2 regions of the Streptomyces sp. WAC03905 genome follow, and region 1 is predicted to be linked to the other one. Evidence: riboswitches for the same ligand, from Rfam matches in the RefSeq annotation. Region 1 holds a riboswitch; the other holds the start of a gene.
What was found. Region 1 has a riboswitch for cyclic di-AMP ahead of AC2RP6_RS08945 (M23 family metallopeptidase). Riboswitches for the same ligand answer to the same signal wherever they lie in the genome.

Region 1 (7,040 bases):
GGAGCAGCGCTCACCCCACACCGGATCGAACAACACCCGGTGCCCGTCGATCTCCGCGAGCACGCTGGAGTGCCCCATCCACGTCAGGCGCAGTCCGCTGACCGGCGGCTTCGCCAGGTCGGCGAGGGTCGTCGGGTGGACCGGAATCGCAGCCCCGGGGCTGCGCCGGATCCGCTGCTCGCGGTGGAAGTAGATCTTCGCGAACTCCGCCATCGACCCCGAGGGCCTGTTCCGGGCCCCGACCGGGTTCTGGAAGACGCCGTCGGCGAAGTTCGGCGAGCGGCGGATCCGCTCCAGCCGGGCGCCGGACGGGTCCGCGCCGAAGGCTTCGGGCCGCAGGGCGCGCAGCCGCGGGCGGAGGGGACGGGAGCCGGTCAAAGCGCCTCCAGGGAGGGGTGGGGTCGGTGCGGTCGTCTCACTACGACCATCCCAACGCACACCGGCCCCGAAGGATTCCGCCTGCCGCTCCGCCCCCTCGTGCGCCCGGCCCCCTACAGCGGCAGGAGGTCCGGCCGCTTCGCCTCGACGTGATCGCCGGAGGACTCGCCGCGCAGTCGGCGGCCGATCCACGGCACCAGGTACTCGCGGGCCCACTGGATGTTGTCGCGGGTCACGTCCACCGAGCCGCGCGGGCGCAACAGCGGCCACGGCTGGTCGGGGTCGGCGGGGACCTCCAGGCCGAGCACCTGCGCGGCGCGCAGGGCGACGCGGGTGTGACCTTCGGGAGACAGGTGCAGCCGGTCGGCGTCCCAGGCGCGGCGGTCCTGCACGGACCTCAGCGACCAGAGGTCGAGGACCGGGCAGTCGTAGCGGTCGGCGATGGCGCGCACGTGCGCGCTGTACGTGGCGACCTTGCCGCGCAGGTGCTTGAGTACGGGCACCCCCCGGGTGTCGAAGCCGGTGGTGATCATGACCTGGCCGACGGCCCCGGTGAGGTCGGCCACGGCCGCCTCGAACCGTTCCGCCACGTCGTCGGGGTCGCTGCCGGGCCGGATGATGTCGTTGCCGCCCGCGCAGAAGGTGACCAGGTCCGGGGCGAGGGCCTTGGCCCTCGGTACCTGGTCCGCCACGATCTGGTCGAGGAGCTTCCCGCGTACCGCGAGGTTCGCGTACCGGAAGTCGTGCTCGTCGCGCTGATCGGCCAGGAGCACGGCGAGCCGGTCCGCCCAGCCGAGAAAAGAATCACCCGGCCCCGGGTCCCCCACGCCCTCTGTGAAGCTGTCCCCGATCGCCGCGTACGAGCCGATGGTCTTGAGTTTCGTCGTCGTCGCTGCCACGAGAACCCATCCTTCACTCCCGCGAGCAACCTACGCCAACGTAATGAGGGGTTGACGGGCCGTGATCTGTACCACGCCGGGCATAAGGAATAAGTACACGTGGGGCCGGGACCCCCCTCGGGTCCCGGCCCCACGCGTGTCGGTGCTCCGTCGGCCGGTGCCGTCAGAGGCTGGCGCCCTTCGAGCGGAGGTAGGCGATCGGGTCCATGTCCGAGCCGTAGGAGGGGCTCGTGCGGATCTCGAAGTGCAGGTGCGGGCCGGTCGAATTGCCCGTGGAGCCGGAGAGGCCGATGCTCTGGCCGGCCGTGACGCTCTGCCCGGAGGAGACGGACAGCTGGGAGAGGTGGGCGTACTGGGAGTACTTGCCGTCCGCGTGGCGGATGACGACCTCGTTGCCGTACGCGCCGCTCCAGCCGGCGGAGACGACGGTGCCCGCGCCGACGGCCTTGACGGTGGTGCCCATGGCGGCGATGAAGTCGACGCCGGTGTGGTAGCCGGAGGACCACATGGCGCCGGCGACCTTGTACTGGGTGGAGATGCCGCCGCCGACCGGGGCCACGAAGCCGGAGCCGGCGGGTCGCGCGGCGGGGGCCTCGGCCGGGGCCTGGGGGGCGGATTCCCGCGGCGCCTGCGGGGCGGCGGCCCGGCCGGCCGGCTTCTGCGCCTTCGGGGCCGTCTTCGGGGCGGCCTGCGGGGCGGCCTCGGGGGCGGTGCGCGGGGCGGGGACGGCGTCGGCCGGGGAGGCCTCGCCGCGGCCGCCGAGGGTCAGCTTCAGGCCGGGGTGGATCAGCGACGGGTCGGCGCCGACCGCCTCGCGGTTCTCGGCGTACAGCCGCTGCCAGCCGCCGGGGAGGTTGCGCTCCGCGGCGATCTCGGACAGGCAGTCGCCGGGGACGACCGTGTAGACGGTCGGCGCGGCCTGCACGGCGGTCGCGGGAGCGGCGGGCGCGGCCCGGAGTGCGGCGGGGGCCTGCGCGGCGACCGCGGGTGCGACGGCGGGGGCCGCTGCCGGGGCGCCGGCCGCGTGGGCGCCGGCGGCACCGAGCAGCGGCAGGGCGAGGGCCGCTCCGCCGGTGCCTGCGGCCGCGAATCCGCGGGGAAGGGAAAGGGACTTGGGACGGCGGTGCTTACCCTTTGCAGGCATGGCGGATTCCTCTCCGGCGCCTGCGAGGTGAGCTGTCGGGTTCGGACTGGAGATGTCCGGCCGTACATGTACGGGACATGAACGGCTTCACCCCGAGCCGTTCCGGAGAAAAGATCTCCGGAACGGCGGCCTACCTGGTTCCCCCGCTCCTGCCGCGCGAAATGGTTCGGTTGCGGTTTCCGGGCGGCGGCAGGATTCGGCGGTCCACCCGGATCGATCGCGAAGGTAATCCCTTGCGGGCACGCCGAACAAGCCGCGAATTCCCTGACGGATTAACAGGCATGAGGGGCCGCCGGAATTCCGGTCACCCTCCGTCCATTCCGCTCCGTCAACAGCCGTCCCCACCGGGCCATTCGGTCCGGGCGATCAGGCACTCACGGTCACCGTATGATCTGGCTCACGGGGACGTGCCCGATCTCGCCTCCGGTGATGGCAAGTTGGCGCCAAGTAGCTCAATTCGGACAGTGGCCACGCGAGAGGCGGAGGGGTTCTCTTGACCCAGCAGATACAGGAGCCGGAGCTGACCGGGGTGCGCAATTTCCGTGATGTGGGCGGATTGCCGACTTCTGATGGACGAACGGTCGGGACGGGACGACTCTTCCGAAGCGGACATCTCGCACATGCCACCGAAACCGATGCAGAGTTCCTGGGCTCGCTCGGACTCCACACCATCTTCGACTTCCGCAACGGCGCCGATCACGCCCTGGAGGGCCCGGACGTCGAACTGCCCGGCGTACGGAACGTCAACATCCCGCTCTCGGACCCGGCGGACGGCCGGGAGTTCTGGCGGCTGGTCCGTGACGGCGACCTGGACCGGCTCCGCGTGATCCTGGGCGACGGCAGGGCGGCGGCCCGGATGTCGGACTCCTACCGCCGGATCATCCGCGAGCGCACGGCCGAGCACGGCCGGGTCGTCCGCGCCATCGCCGAGGACAGCGTCCCCGCGCTCCTGCACTGCGCGGCCGGCAAGGACCGGGCGGGCCTGTCCGTCGCCGTCACCCTCCTCGCGGTCGGCGTCGAGCGCGAGGCGATCGTGGCGGACTACCTGGAGTCCAACGCCCCCCACCGCCGCTACCGGGTGCGCCGCAGCTCCGCGTCCCCTGAGGCCCGCTCGCCCGAGGTGATGGAGCTGCTCGCGCCGCTCTTCGACGCCCGCGCCGAGTACCTGGTCGCCGCCTTCGACACCATCGACGAGGGCTGGGGCGGGGTGGACCGCTACCTGGCGGAGGGCCTCGGGCTGACCCCCGAGACCCTCGACCGGCTCCGCGACCGGCTGCTGGTCTGATCGCGCCGCCAGCGGGCGGCGCAGGCCGTCAGCGCGCCGCGACGGCCTGCTTCACCAGCGTCCTGCCGAAGTCCCACATCAGGCCCGAGCCCCCGTGCGCCTCGTCCATGACCTCGCGGAAGGCACCGACGAACCGGTCGACGTCCCGCTCGTCCAGCACCAGCGGCGGAATCAGCTTGATCACCTCCAGGTGGTCCCCGGAGACCTGGGTGAGGATGCGGTGCTTCTGCAGCAGCGGCACCACGACCATCTGCGCGAAGAGGCCCTTGCGGGCCGCCTGGAGCATCGTCCAGCGGCTGCGCAGGCCCAGCGAGGACGGGCGGCCGAACTCGATGCCGATCATCAGCCCGCGCCCGCGCACCTCGTGGAGCAACTCGTAGTCGTCCACCAGGGCGGCGAGCCGTCCGCGCAGCAGGTCGCCCGTGGCCCGCGCTCGGGCGACGAGCGCCTCGTCCTCCATGACGGAGAGCACCGCGAGCCCGGCCGCCATCGCCTGCGCGTTGGACCCGAAGCTCGCCGAGTGCACGAGCACCCGGTCCATCGACGAGTAGACCTTCTTGAAGATCCAGTCCTTGCCCAGGGTCGCGCCGACCGGCACGTAGCCGCCCGACAGCGCCTTGGCGACGCACACCAGGTCGGGCTCGACGCCGGGCTCGTGCTGGTACGCGTAGAAGTCGCCGGTGCGTCCCAGTCCGGTCTGCACCTCGTCCGCGATCAGCAGCGCCTTGTGCCGGTGCAGCAGCTCCTGAGCGGCGAGCAGGAAGCCGGGCGGGGCGGCGAGGACCCCCTTGCCCTGGATCGGCTCGACGACGAGGGCCGCCACGTCGCCGCGCTTCAGCTCCCGCTCCAAGGCGGCCAGGTCGCCCAGCGCGATCTCGGTGTCGGGCAGCAGGGGGCCGAAGCCGTCCCGGAACCCGCCCTCGCCGTTGACCGAGAGCGAGCCGGTCGTCAGCCCGTGGAAGGCGTGGTCGCAGTAGAGGATCCTGGGCCGCCCGGTGGCGTAACGGGCGAACTTCAGCGCGGTCTCGACCGCCTCGGTGCCGCTGTTGCCGAAGAAGACCCGGTCCAGGTGCGGGCTGTACGAAAGGAGCTTCTCCGCCAGCAGTCCGGGCAGCGGCTGGCAGTCGAAGCGGGTGAGGTCGGCCAGCTGGGCGTCCAGGACGTCGTGCAGGGCCTTGCGGACGACCGGGTGGTGGCGGCCCAGGCCCATCACCCCGAATCCGGCCAGCATGTCGAGGTAGTCGTTGCCGTCGGCGTCCCAGAAGTGGGCCCCCTCGGCCCGCTCGTAGACCTTGTCGAAGCCGATGGTGTGCAGCATCCGGGGCAGTTGGTGGTTGAGGTGGCGGGCATGCAGCTCGTAGCGCTCCGCCCCGCGCGCGGCGAGCAGGGCGCCGAGGTCGAACCCGGCGCCCCGCCCCTGGTCCGCCGGACTCATGCCGACCTGTCCCGGTTGCCTCCGACCGTCTCCCGGGCGGCCCGCAGGGATTCCTTGAGGGATCCCATGGTGGCGAGGACGGCGGTCGGCTCGTAGCCGCAGTGCGCCATGCAGTTCGCGCAGCGCGGGTCCTTTCCGCGGCCGTACTTGTTCCAGTCGGTGCCCTCTACGAGTTCCCGGTACGTGGGCACGTAGCCGTCGCTCATCAGGTAGCAGGGGCGCTGCCAGCCGAAGAGGGAGTAATTCGGAATGGCCCAGGCCGTGCAGGGGAAATCGGCCTTCCCTTCCAGGAAGTCCAGGAAGAGCGGGGAGTGGTTGAGCCTCCAGCGCCGCCGGTTTCCGCCCGCGAAGGCCTTCCTGAAGAGATCGCGGGTCTGGTCGACGCCCAGGAAGTGCTCCTGGTCCGGTGCCTTTTCGTAGGCATAGGCGGGCGAGATCATCATTTCGTCGACCTGGAGGTCGTCGTTGAGGAAGTTGAGCACCTCGATGATGGTCTGCGGGGTGTCGGTGTTGAAGAAGGTGGAGTTCGTGGTGACCCGGAATCCGCGCCGCTTCGCCTCCTTGATGGCTTCGACCGCCTCGTCGAAGACGCCCTCCTTCGCCACCGATTCGTCGTGGCGTTCGCGCAGCCCGTCGATGTGCACCGCGAAGGCGAAGTACGGGGAGGGGGTGAACTTCTCGATCTTCTTGCGCAGCAGCATGGCGTTGGTGCAGAGGAAGACGTACTTCCGCCGGGCCACCAATTGCCGCACGATCTCGTGGATCTGCGGGTGCATCAAGGGCTCGCCGCCCGCGATGGACACCATGGGCGCACCGGATTCCAGCACGGCGCCGACCGCCTGGGCCACCGGCATGCGCTGCTTGAGCACCCCGGCCGGGTGCTGGATCTTCCCGCACCCCTCACAGGCCAGGTTGCACGCGTAGAGGGGCTCCAGCTCGACGATCAGCGGGAACTTCTCACGCTTGCGGAGCTTCTGTTCGAGCAGATAGGTCCCGACCCTGATGGTCTGGCGCAGCGGCATGGCCATCTGGCTCACCTCCTGGGGAGCAGCGAAGAACGGTGCCATTCGTAAAACGCGGGCAGTACGGCACGCAGGACACGGAAGGCCGATATTCCCCCGCGCACCGTGCCGATTCGGACGAGCTCATGGTCCGGAGCGTCCACGATCACCCGGACGGCCGCAACAGGGCGCTCGGCGGACCGGACCGCGGCCCAGAGGGTCGCCGCGGACTCCATGTCGACCGCGACGGCGCCCGTGGCGCGCAGCTGTGCGCGCTCCTGGCCGCGGACGACGTGGTCGGAGCCGGTCAGCGGGCCGGTGTGCACGGTCCGGCCGGGAACGGCCCGGGCGAGCGCCTCGGCGAGCAGCGCGGTCCCGGTGCAGGGGACGGTCCCCCGCGGGTCGCGGGTCTCCTGCGCGACGACGAGGTCGCCGGGGCTCATGCCGGGGACGAGCCCGGCGCAGAACCCGGTGGCGAGGACGGCCGCCCGGTCCATGCCGGGCCGGTCCAGGGCCCGGCGGACGGCGCGTTCGGCCGCGCGCGGGCCCATCCCGGTACGCAGCAGGGTGGGCGACCCCGCCGCGGACCCGTCGGCCGGCGGTACCGGGCCGCGGCCGGCGCTGCGCAGGGCCACCTGCTCGATGCGCAGCGCGCACGCGACCAGCAGGGCTCCGGCCTGCGCGGCCCGGTCCTCTCCGGCGGCGGGCATCAGGGCCCCCCGGGGGCCGTGCGGGCCGGAGCGGACGGCTCTCCGTACAGGTAGCGGCCGAGCGCGGTCAGCGGGAAGACCTGCCGGTACAGGTGGTAGTTGATGGAGAAGTCCCAGGGGAAGCCGGTCCCGGTGAAGTACGGCTCGTCCCAGGAACCGTCCTCGTGCTGGGTGGCGACAAGGTGGGC
Region 2 (7,040 bases), 3.4 Mb from region 1:
CTCGTCGCGGAGCCGCTCCAGGCGCTCCCGCGCCGTCGCGGCGGCCCGCTGCTGCTCCGCGATCTCCGAGCGCTGGGACACGTACTGGCGCATCGGATACGCGAGGGCGACCACCAGCGTACAGAGGACGAGCACCAGGAGCGCGGCCCTGCCGGTGAGGCGGCTGCGGCGCACCTGCCGGCGCGACTGCGAGCGGTAGACGTGGGCCGCGGTCCGCTCACCGAGCTGCTTGAGCCGCGTGGCCGTGGAGAAGGTGGAGAACCGATCCCGGTTCCCGGCCATTGGTCCGCCTCCCCTAGGTACGCACTACGCAATACGTCCCCGCACACGGTACGGGACCGAGTGCGGGGACGTACGGAGGCAGAGCGTGATTAGCCCTTGAAGCGCGGGAAGGCGCTGCGGCCCGCGTACACCGCGGCGTCGTCGAGGATCTCCTCGATGCGCAGCAGCTGGTTGTACTTGGCGACGCGGTCCGAGCGGGCCGGGGCGCCGGTCTTGATCTGACCGCAGTTCACGGCGACGGCGAGGTCGGCGATGGTGACGTCCTCGGTCTCGCCGGAGCGGTGCGACATCATGCACTTGAAGCCGTTGCGCTGGGCCATCTCGACGGCGTCGAGGGTCTCGGTCAGCGAACCGATCTGGTTCACCTTCACGAGCAGGGCGTTCGCGGAGCCCTCCTCGATGCCGCGGGCCAGGCGCTCCGGGTTGGTGACGAACAGGTCGTCACCGACGATCTGGACCTTGGAGCCGAGGCGGTCGGTGATGGTCTTCCAGCCGTCCCAGTCGTCCTCGAACAGCGGGTCCTCGATGGAGACCAGCGGGTACGCCTCGACGAGCTCGGCGTAGTAGTCCGTCATCTCGGCGGCCGAGCGGGACTTGCCCTCGAACTCGTACTGGCCGTCCTTGTAGAACTCGGACGCGGCGACGTCGAGCGCGAGCGCGATGTCCGTGCCCGGGGTGTAGCCGGCCTGCTTGATGGCCTCGATGATGAGGTCGAGCGCGGCGCGGTTGGACTCCAGGTTCGGGGCGAAGCCGCCCTCGTCACCGAGACCGGTGGACAGGCCCTTGGTGTGCAGGACCTTCTTGAGGGTGTGGTAGACCTCGGCACCCCAGCGCAGCGCCTCGGAGAAGGACTCCGCGCCGATCGGGGCGATCATGAACTCCTGGATGTCGACGTTGGAGTCGGCGTGCGACCCACCGTTGAGGATGTTCATCATCGGAACGGGCAGCAGGTGCGCGTTCGGACCGCCGAGGTAGCGGAAGAGGGGGAGGTCGGAGGCCTCGGACGCGGCGTGCGCAACGGCGAGGGAGACGCCGAGGATGGCGTTGGCGCCGAGCGAGCCCTTGTTGTCGGTGGCGTCCAGGTCGAACATGGCCTGGTCGATCAGGCGCTGCTCGGTGGCGTCGTAGCCGACGAGCTCCGGGCCGATCTGCTCGATGACGGCGAGGACGGCCTTCTCGACACCCTTGCCCATGTAACGGTTGGGGTCACCGTCACGGAGCTCGATGGCCTCGAAGGCACCGGTGGAGGCGCCGGACGGAACGGCAGCACGGCCGGTGCTGCCGTCGTCGAGGCCCACCTCGACCTCGACCGTGGGGTTGCCTCGGGAGTCCAGGATTTCCCGGGCTACGACGACGTCGATGGACGGCACGAGCATCTCCTTCTGGGATGTGACGCTGGGTGTGCGGTGGCGTCAGGCCGTGGGATGGCCTGGCCGACTAGAGCCTAACCGGATCCGGGCACTCGCCCTGCCGACCGCCCGGGTCCTGGGACGAAAAAGGGCCCGAATACCCCTCTTCCCGGACATAGGACCCCGGGTGACGGGGGTTCCGCTGCCGCACACACCGCCGCCCGGCGCGTGGGGGGAAGGGCGCCGGGCGGTGGGAATTCTGCGCGTTGCGTACGCTTTTGCGGCTATTGCCGCAGCGGTCAGCTGAGCTTCAGCTTCTGACCCGGGAAGATCAGGTCGGCGTCCGAGACGATGTCCTTGTTCAGCTCGAACAGCTGCTGCCAGCCGCCCTTGACGCCGTTGGCCTCGGCGATGGTGCCCAGGGTGTCGCCGGCCTTCACCTCGTACGAGCCGTTGCCGGTCTTCGGCGCGGCCGGGGCCTCGGTGCGCTCGGAGCGGGTGACCGGGGCCTCGGCGCGCTTGGTCTCCTTCTTCGGCGCGGCCTTGGTCTCGGTCTTCTTGGTCTCGGTCTTCTTCGGCTCGGCCTTCGGCTTCGTGGAAGCCGGGGTCTCGGAGGAGCCGCCGGTGTACGAGGAGTTCGACAGGCCCTTGCCGCAGTGCGGCCAGGCGCCCTTGCCCTGCTTCTTCAGGACCTTCTCGGCCACGGCTATCTGCTGCGCCTTCGAGGCCTGGTTGGCCTGCGCGGCGTACGACTTGCCGCCGAACGACGCCCACGTGGAGGACGAGAACTGCAGGCCGCCGTAGTAGCCGTTGCCCGTGTTGATGGCCCAGTTGCCACCGGACTCGCACTGCGCGACCTTGTCCCACTCGGACGCGGTGGCGGCACTGGCGGCGCCCGCGGTCATCAGGGGGGCGGCGACGGCCACACCGGCGACACCTGCGAGCGTGACGATGCGGACGGCCTTGGAGCCGCGACGGTGCTTGCCCTTGCCGGAAAGCAGCATGAGGTTTCTCCTCACCGACGCCTACGAGGTGAGCTGTCGGGTTCGGGCCCGTGAGTGCCCGGCGGTGCGACCTAGCGCACCGCTTAACCCCAAGCCGCTGCACGACCGTCTCTCAACGGCCGCTCGCGGCACCTACCTTGGGTCCCCCGCTCCTGCCTTCGGCGCTTTACGCGACGACTGTTCCCCCCGTCCGCCGGCAGGACTCGGCGATGCGGTCGAAGGAGCTCGCGGTGGCGAGCGATTCAGAAGGTAGACACAGCTCTCCCCGATGTTCAACGAGGAACATCGGGGAGAAAGGGCCCCTACTTGCGCTCTCCGCAGGGGTGTTTGCGCAGGTGAGACCGGGGTTTGCGGAAGCCCCCGGGCGGGACACGCCAGTTGACCGGAAGAGACACATGTCTCACTTGCCGAAAACAGACAATCAAGGTCTTTCCGGGCGAACCAACTGTCCTTATTACGTGGTTAGATCCAGGTTCTGCCCGGGCTTGATCAGGTCGGCGTCCTCACCGATGACCTGCTCGTTGGCCGCATAGAGGCCGCTCCAGCCGCCCTTCACGCCCTTGGCAACCGCGATGGTCGCCAGGCTGTCGCCCGCCTGCACCGTGTAGACGGGGTCCGACACGGCGTCAGACGGGGCGCTCTCCTCGGGGGAGGGCGCACCGCGGTGCTTGCCGTTGCCCTCGACGGGTGTGGCGCCCGGGGCCTCCGGGGTCTCCGGGGTCGCCGGGGTCGTCGGTGCCACGGGGGCGGTCGGGTCGGACGGGGACGGGCTCGGGGTGACCGGCGGGGTCGTGGGCGTCGTCGGAGCCGTCGGGTCGGCCGGGTCCGACGGGAGGACCGGGGCCGTCGGGTCGGTGGGGCCGACCGGCGGGGTCGTCGGGTCGGTCGGGACGACCGGGGTGCCCGGGTCGGCCGGAGGCGTCGTCGGGACGTCGGGCGCGGGCATGACGGGCAGCCCGAGGGACGGCGCGTCGGGGATCAGGAAGGGGGTGCCCGAGGGGCTCGGGGTCTCCTCGGTCGACAGCCCGAAGTCGGTCGCCGGCTTGCCGCCCTTGGTGGACGGAACCGCGTCGTCCGGCCGGGACGGGGCGGGGCCCACCGCGGTGGGGCTGCCGGGCAGACCGGGGTCGACGACCGCGGCCGGACCCTGCTGGTCGAGCCCGGCGGAGGCCGCGCACAGCGGCCAGGCCTGCGGCCCCTGCGAGGCCAGCACGCGCTCGGCCACCGCTATCTGCTGCGAGCGGCTCGCGAGGTCGGCCCGCTCCGCGAAGTCCAGACCGCCGGCGTTCTGCCACTGCTCCTGGGTGAACTGGAGGCCGCCGTAGGCGCCACTGCCGAAGTTGGCGCTCCACGAGCCGCCGCTCTCGCACTCGGCCACCTTGTCCCAGGTGGTGGTTTCGGCAGCGGTGGCGCTGGTGGCGGCGAGCAGCGGCATGGCCAGCGCAGAGCCAGTGACTCCGGCTGTGACGACCAGCGCGGGGACCTGGCGGGGGCGTCTGTGACGGCCGTTCCCGGAGAGCATGAGGGATCACCTTTCGCATAACAGCGGGGTAACGGCAGAACCTAGCGGCCTTCGAACGATTGTCACAAGTTCAAGCAGGATCTGACTTTTCATCAGATCCCGCGCAAGTGTTTTGAACCGTGAAGCGAACGGGAAGAGTACGAAGCCCTCGCATGATCAACCCCCCACGCCAGCGCAGCTCTTGGGGCGGAACGGCGAGTTCCAGGTCAGGCAGGCGCGTCAGCAGGGTCGCGAGCGCGGTCTGTCCTTCGAGCCGGGCCAGCGGTGCGCCCAGGCAGTAGTGGATGCCGTGCCCGTATCCGAGGTGCTGGTTGTCGGTCCTGGAGAGGTCGAGGGTGTCCGGGTCGGCGAACCGCTCGGGGTCCCGGTCGGCGGCCGCGAGGACGACCAGGACCGGGTCGCCGGTCTCGACGCGCTCGCCGCCGAGGGTCAGCGGCTCGGTGGCGAACCGCCACGTCGCCAGCTCCACGGGGCCGTCGTAGCGCAGGAGTTCCTCGACACCGGTGGACAGCAGCTCGTTCTCCCCCGCGGCCAGGGAGGCCTGCAGGCGCTCGCGCTGGACGGGGTTCATGAAGAGGGAGTGGACGCCGTTGCCGATGAGGTTGACGGTCGTCTCGAAGCCGGCGAAGAGCAGGATGAAGGCCATCGCGGTGGCCTCGCCCTCCGTCAGATGGTCGCCGTGGTCGCTCGCGCGGATCAGGTCGGAGATCAGGTCGTCGCCCAGATCATCCCTTTTGCGATGGATGAGCTCACCGAGGTAGGTGCGCATCTGCTTCACCGACCGGGCGACCCCGCCCCGCGGACCGCCGCCGTGGCGGATCATCATCCCGGCCCAGTCGCGGAAGTCGTCCTGGTCCTCACGCGGTACGCCGAGCATCTCGCAGATGGCGTAGATGGGGAGCGGGAACGCGAACTCGTGGATGAGGTCCGCCTCCCCCCTCCCCGCGAAGGCGTCGATCAGGTGGTCGGTGAGCGCCTGCACCCGCGGGGTGAACTCCGCGACCCTGCGCGGGGTGAACGCCTTCGACACCAGGCGCCGCAGCCGGGTGTGGTCCGGCGGGTCGATGTTCAGCAGGTGGGTCATCAGCTCCGCCTTGCGCTCCCCCGGGATGCCGGTCTTGCCCTTGGCGTGCGCGGGCTCCGCGTGGTGCGCCGGATTCTTGCTGAGCCGCTGGTCGGCGAGGGCCTGACGGGCGTCCGCGTAACGGGTGACGAGCCAGGCCTCGACGCCGCTCGGGAGCTTCGTGCGGTGCACCGGGGAGTGCTCCCGCAGCCATGCGTAGGCCGGGTAGGGGTCGGTCGCGAACTCCCACGTGAAGAGTTCGGGCGCCGCGCCGCCGGAGGGAGTGGACGACTGATCGTGCATGCCGACGACAGTAGCCGCCGCGCACCGGCGGCCCGGTACGGGCCGCGGCCCGCCGGCCCGTCATCCCATATGACTGCTTCGTCGAGGCTGTCCGCAGATCGGACGACGCTTGACCTCGCCCCGTCCGGCACTCCTACTTTCGGTCGTGTGGATGTGAGGATCTTGAAAAGCAGTTTCGCGGTGGTCGAGCGACGGGCCGAGCACGCCGTCAAGTTCTTCTACTCGCACCTGTTCTGGCACAACCCCGGCATCCGCGACCTCTTCCCGGGCTCCGCCGAGGACATGGAACGCCAGCGGGACCGGCTCTTCGCCGCGCTCACCCACCTCGTCTCCCGTCTCGACGACGAGACCCTCGGCCCCTATCTGCGCGACCTGGGGCGCGACCACCGCAAGTTCCTGGTCCGTCCCGAGCACTACGCCGTCGTCGGCTCCAGCCTGCTCGCCGCGCTCGCCGCCACCTCCGGCGAAGCCTGGACCCCGCAGGTCGAGAAGGCCTGGACGGAGGCGTACCAGGTGATCGCCGACGCCATGCTCGCCGGGGCCGACGCGAGCGAGGACCCGCCGTGGTGGGACGCGGAGGTCGTCCGGCACCTGCAGTACGGTCAGGACATCGGCGTGCTCACCCTGCGGCCGCACGCCCCCTTCCCCTATCTCCCCGGCCAGTACACGAGTGTGAGCAGCGACCGCGTCCCGCGGATCTGGCGCACCTACTCCATCGGCAACGCCCCCCGCCCCGACGGCACCCTCGACCTGCACGTCAGCCGGATCGACCGGGGGCGGCTCAGCACCGCCCTCGTCGTCGACACCCGGCCCGGCGACGTCCTGCGCCTCGGCGCCGCCGGCGGGCAGCTGACCCTCCGCCGCTCCGACCGCCCGGTCAGCCTGATCGCCGCCGGCACCGGCTGGGCACCGATCCGGGCCATGCTGGAGGACCTCGCGGACCGGCCACCCGATCAGGACGTACGGCTCTTCGTGGTGGCCCGGGACTGCGCGCACCTGTACGACCGGCCGCTCATCGACGCCTTCGGCAGCTCCTGCGGCTGGCTCGACGTCACCTACATCACGCCCGCCCCGGGGCGGCCCCGCAACGAGGCCACCGAGCGGCTCGCGACCGCGCTGAGCAACCGGGGGCTGTGGCCCGACCAGGACGTCTACCTCAGCGGGCCGGCGCCGTTCATCGACGAGACGGCGCTGCTCCTGGCCGAGCTCGGCGCCCGCCCGGGGCACCTCTTCCACGACTCCGTACCCGTCCCGGCCGCCGGCCACGGGCCGGGCGGCCGCCCGCTGGGCTTCGCCGAGTGGCTGCTGAACCGCCCGGCCCCGCACTGGCACGACCCCTCGGCCCGAGCCCCGAGGGAGTACTGACGGCTACTCCGGGACCGCCGCGACTCCCTCGGCCGCCCGGATCGCGTCCCGGTAGACGCGGGCCGCCGCGCGCAGCGCGGTCTCCGGGTCGACGCCCTCCGCCTCGGCGCGCGCGGCCAGTTCCAGCAGCTCGTAGCCGATGCCCTCGCCGC

Region 2: it holds a riboswitch for cyclic di-AMP, as region 1 does, so the genes downstream of both, AC2RP6_RS24045 (transglycosylase family protein) here and AC2RP6_RS08945 (M23 family metallopeptidase) in region 1, are expected to answer to the same signal.

The regions. Positions count from the first base shown of each region.
Region 1 covers NZ_JBXYDZ010000003.1:1,383,536-1,390,575, forward strand. The annotation lists gene AC2RP6_RS08935 (MBL fold metallo-hydrolase) at 1-378, opposite strand, end outside; gene AC2RP6_RS08940 (SGNH/GDSL hydrolase family protein) at 492-1,277, opposite strand; gene AC2RP6_RS08945 (M23 family metallopeptidase) at 1,441-2,421, opposite strand; cyclic di-AMP (ydaO/yuaA leader) riboswitch at 2,426-2,603, opposite strand; gene AC2RP6_RS08950 (tyrosine-protein phosphatase) at 2,915-3,706, shown strand; gene AC2RP6_RS08955 (aspartate aminotransferase family protein) at 3,735-5,141, opposite strand; gene hpnH (adenosyl-hopene transferase HpnH) at 5,138-6,169, opposite strand; gene AC2RP6_RS08965 (phosphorylase family protein) at 6,175-6,852, opposite strand; gene shc (squalene--hopene cyclase) at 6,852-7,040, opposite strand, start outside.
Region 2 covers NZ_JBXYDZ010000003.1:4,761,056-4,768,095, reverse strand. The annotation lists gene AC2RP6_RS24055 (FtsB family cell division protein) at 1-282, opposite strand, end outside; gene eno (phosphopyruvate hydratase) at 372-1,652, opposite strand; gene AC2RP6_RS24045 (transglycosylase family protein) at 1,931-2,635, opposite strand; cyclic di-AMP (ydaO/yuaA leader) riboswitch at 2,639-2,809, opposite strand; gene AC2RP6_RS24040 (transglycosylase family protein) at 3,090-4,157, opposite strand; gene AC2RP6_RS24035 (cytochrome P450 family protein) at 4,228-5,523, opposite strand; gene AC2RP6_RS24030 (globin domain-containing protein) at 5,704-6,888, shown strand; gene AC2RP6_RS24025 (nucleoside triphosphate pyrophosphohydrolase) at 6,892-7,040, opposite strand, start outside.